DNA from 2 places in the Photorhabdus sp. RM323S genome. Region 1 is predicted to be linked to the other one. Evidence: predicted binding sites of a transcription regulator. Region 1 holds the regulator's gene; the other holds the start of a gene.

The links. The regulator Fur, encoded in region 1, represses iron uptake genes when iron is present. The targets are predictions, from matches to a motif close to ATAATAATGAGAACNACTATCAA.
Region 2: a site for Fur is predicted at 1,484-1,506, ahead of ACGF7G_RS02870 (siderophore-interacting protein). Genes of this name have one in related genera too.

The regions. Positions count from the first base shown of each region.
Region 1 covers NZ_JBHFKZ010000045.1:2,596-4,793, reverse strand. The annotation lists gene fldA (flavodoxin FldA) at 50-580, shown strand; gene fur (ferric iron uptake transcriptional regulator) at 949-1,395, shown strand; partial or broken gene ACGF7G_RS16560 (transposase) at 1,459-1,567, shown strand; gene ACGF7G_RS16555 (hypothetical protein) at 1,900-2,109, opposite strand.
Region 2 covers NZ_JBHFKZ010000003.1:171,961-174,158, reverse strand. The annotation lists gene ACGF7G_RS02875 (APC family permease) at 1-457, shown strand, start outside; gene ACGF7G_RS02870 (siderophore-interacting protein) at 577-1,413, opposite strand; gene ACGF7G_RS02865 (histidine kinase) at 1,551-2,198, opposite strand, start outside.

The sequences.
Region 1 (2,198 bases):
TATATCCCAAACAGAAATACACAAATAAAACAAGAGGTTATATCATTTTATGGCAATTATAGGTATATTCTTTGGCAGCGATACCGGCAACACAGAAAATATTGCCAAAAAAATCCAGAAAATTCTGGGTTCCGATGTTGCTGAAGTCCACGATATTGCCAAGAGCAGTAAAGAAGATATCGAACAGTTCGATATTCTGCTGCTCGGCATCCCCACCTGGTACTACGGAGAAGCTCAGTGTGACTGGGATGATTTCTTTCCTACTCTGGAGGAGATCGATTTTGACGGGAAGCTGGTTGCTCTTTTCGGTTGCGGCGATCAGGAAGATTACGCGGAATATTTCTGTGATGCGATGGGAACTATCCGTGACATTATTGAACCCCGTGGAGCAATTATTGTTGGTCACTGGCCAACAGCGGGTTATCACTTTGAAGAATCAAAAGGTCTGGCTGATGATAACCATTTCATCGGGCTGGCTATTGATGAAGATCGCCAACCAGAATTAACCGAAGAACGGGTTAATTCCTGGACTAAACAGATCTACGAAGAGATGAGTTTGGCGGAAATTATTGCCGGATAGGAATTTACCTCAATAGACGTATATTGGTGCAGGCCATTTCTTACCAATAGTGAATACGCGGTAGGTGAAGAGCCATTCGCTCTGCTCACCCAATGGGGTCGCGTTCAAAAGCTATCGCTTTTGTCAACACACTGCTCATATCCGCTCTTTTATTATGAAGAATGGCAAAAAAATAACCTAAACATTATAAATAGTAAGGTTATTCCTGCGTTTTACAAATGATTATTCTGGCAAAATGTGTAATGATAGTTAAGGTTAACGTGGTTTTCATTTTCACTAGCCATGCCTATAATCATAATCTGATAACTAACTGGTACTTTTTGAAGTATCGCTAAGTTCACTTTACTGAGTAACAGGACTGAATCCGCATGACCGACAACAATAAGGCATTAAAAGATGCTGGGCTTAAAGTTACACTTCCTCGACTGAAAATACTGGAAGTGTTACAGGATCCTGAATACCACCACGTCAGTGCGGAAGATCTCTACAAAAAACTGATTGATAACGGTGAAGAGATTGGCCTCGCTACTGTCTACCGCGTGTTGAATCAGTTTGATGACGCCGGCATTGTTACCCGTCATAATTTTGAAGGTGGCAAATCGGTTTTTGAACTCACTCAACAGCACCACCACGACCATTTAATCTGTCTGGACTGCGGTAAAGTCATTGAATTCAGAGATAAACAGATCGAAAAACGCCAGAAGAATATCGCTGAACGTTATGGGATCAAACTCTCAAACCACAGTCTTTATTTATATGGTCATTGCTCCGCAGGTAATTGTCGCGAAAACAGTAGTGCACATGACGAGAAGTAATTCATTCCTGAGCCAATAATTTTTTATCTATAGAAAGGAACCCATCAGGGTTCCTTCAGATTGATGATGTTGCTGGGCTATTTATTTGGGGGTGCCCAGTAAACACCGTCTGGTACAGGAAATCCAGGTCAATGTTGCTTACCGCTGGCTCCTGTACCTTGGGCTGACCGAGGATGATGCGTGCGGCAGTAAGCTATTTGCGTAGCAAGCCTGCTGGCTAATTCGACAAGACCATAACCTGCTTTTTCTTCGAGGGATATCGGTCGTATTGTCGTAGTTTTGAGACTACGGGATAACTAAATGACAAGTTTAAAGCTACAACAAGATCCTTCCAATTAAATATACTTTCGGTAGCTTGAAGGACAGCTAGGCACTGAAAATATGTCCTCTAATCTTGCTTGAACAGAACCGATATAGAGTAAAGTCATATTTGGTATTCTGGCGTGATCAGGTGCCACGCCATGACTGACAAAAATACACCCTAAATCTAAACGCGCCAAGTGTTCAAGTGCTCTGAACGAGCTGTGGCCTTTCATGACCCCATAAAGCAGGAGTCCCATCATTGAACAGTGCCCTGCCTGTTGAAGCATAATGGCGTTCGAAAGGTACCCAGTTTCGTTCATCCAGAACCTCCAATACAGGTAAATGCTGCGCTTTGACAAACTGACGTTTGGTGTGAGCAGGCGATCCCAGCTTTCGAGTGAATAAGGTCATAAAAGATCTGCGTTTATAAGGAAGAACGCAGATCTTAATGGATATAAAACACAATTATCATGACAAGAAAATTATTTTGCATTGCCTTG
Region 2 (2,198 bases), on a different contig from region 1:
GGCGTTAATCCTGAGCTACGCGTTAGCGCCAGTCACGGCCTCTGCTTTACGCCGTAATGCCAAAGAGATGAAACGCCCCTTTTATGTTAAAGGGTTTGTTATCATTGGTCCGCTCTCTTTTATTGTTTCCGCCTTCATTGTTTACTGGTCTGGTTGGAAAACTGTTTCCTGGCTGCTCGGATTACAAATTGTCTTATTCTTCATCTACTTGTTATTCAAAAACAGAGTCCCTGTGAGCAAAGTGAGCCTGCGCCAACAGATAACTTCTGCCTTGTGGCTGATCGGTTTCTACAGTGCCATGATCATTCTGTCCTACTTAGGCACATTTGGCGGGAAAGGCATTATTCCTGCGCCTTGGGATATCGTTGCAGTGGCAGTGATGTCTTTGATTGCCTTTTATTGGGGAACCTTTAGTGCTCTGCCCAACGCTATTTTGCCAACGGAAGATGAGGATTAGTGCTAATATCCCAATGGTTGTAGATCATTCTCATGATATAGATCACACCGTCAAGGTTTCTGAAAAAATCTCCCGGCGTGATCCTCTGCCTATTATGACTGGCCGAAATTATGCACTAATCATAGCGCAAAGCTATCCATCACTTCATGGCGCAGTTCGTGATAACCTTCCTCATTAAAGCCATGTCTCCAGTAAGGGATGGCATATAGCTGGTGGCGTTCATAACCTTTTTCACGGCGAACATAGCGACGAAGCGCTTTTACCATTTTATCTTCACCGGCAAGCCAGAAAGTGACATCTTCTGTTGGTAATGACCAGGATTTGAATGTGGATACCATTTTGTCAGTCACTTCAACACCGCCGGTAATCCAGTGGATTGTTATTCCCTCTGGTTTTTTTAACTCCTGAATATCCTGTTCACTTTCGATACGAATAATCACTTGCCCAGCCGCGTCTGGTTTTATGGTTCCCAGTAGCGCCGCAATTGCAGGCAGGGAACTTGGGTCGCCGGCCATATAATAGTTGCTGACTTTTGGCAGTAATGGATCAGGGCCTCCGGGGTTAGTGATGCCAATCCAGTCACCGATTTTAGCTCTGTGAGCAAATTCCACCGCCGGACCGCCATGATCATGCAGTGCGAATTCAATATCGATCTCTTTTTGTTCGGAACGCAGAGCCCGGACAGTGTAAGCACGGGTAACCGGGCGTAGTTCTTTTGTCGGCCATATTGGGCCTTCTGGGGATAGAGTGGGTAAGATCGGTTTTATCTGCCCCGGAAGAGGTAAGAATATTTTTACCAGCCCGCCTTCGCATTCAGTGGGATAACTGTCCAAGTTTTCACTTTCGAAAGTAATGCTGCGCATATTGGGGGTTACGTCGAAAATTTTTTTTACCTGAACAAGCCTCGGGGGTGCAGGGCGGTAAATATTTTTCTCTTCAATTGTTTTATTAGCCACGTAAAATTCCTCTGGAAAATTTATTGAAGGTAATGATCTGATAAAGCGAAATGCAGTGTAACAGTAAATAACACAAATGCTAATCATTATCATTCAATAAGTTGCGCTGATGCCAGTAATTTGATTTATCTGTCTTTTCAGTCCAGTGATAATTGAATTTCTATTTCTGTACCACCATTTTTACGGTTTTTTATCTGTAATTGTCCACCGATGAGCGTGACTCTGTCTTGGATAATCGCCAGCCCAAATCTGTTTTTATCAATTGCAGTTAGATTGATGCCCCGGCCATTGTCACTGACAACAGCAATGACTTTGTCATCAAGAGGATAAATACGGATACTGATCCAGTTTGCATTGGAATGCTTGTAGCAATTGTTTAAACATTCCCGGATGATTTGGATTAAATGTTTACAGTAACTGTCAGGGATGTGTTGATGTGTCAGGCGGTAATTGAATTCAATATTGAAGCCCAGACGATGGTTAAACTCGTTAATCAACGTCTGTAAAGATTCTTGCAGATGACATTGAGGCTGCTCGTTCCTAAAGGTTGCCAATAATTCTCTTAGTTGGCGGTAAGCGATATTCAACTCATCCTTAATCATATTGAGCGAGGTTAAACTTTGCTTGGATAAGTGATCACTACCGATATACAAGCAATTAACCTGAATCTTAAGGAAAGAGAGCGATTGGGCAATTGAATCATGGAGTTCTCGGGAAATAGCCGCCCTTTCTGCCGCTAAGATACTTTGATGGTGGCACTGGATTTGGTTTTCCCGTAACAGTTT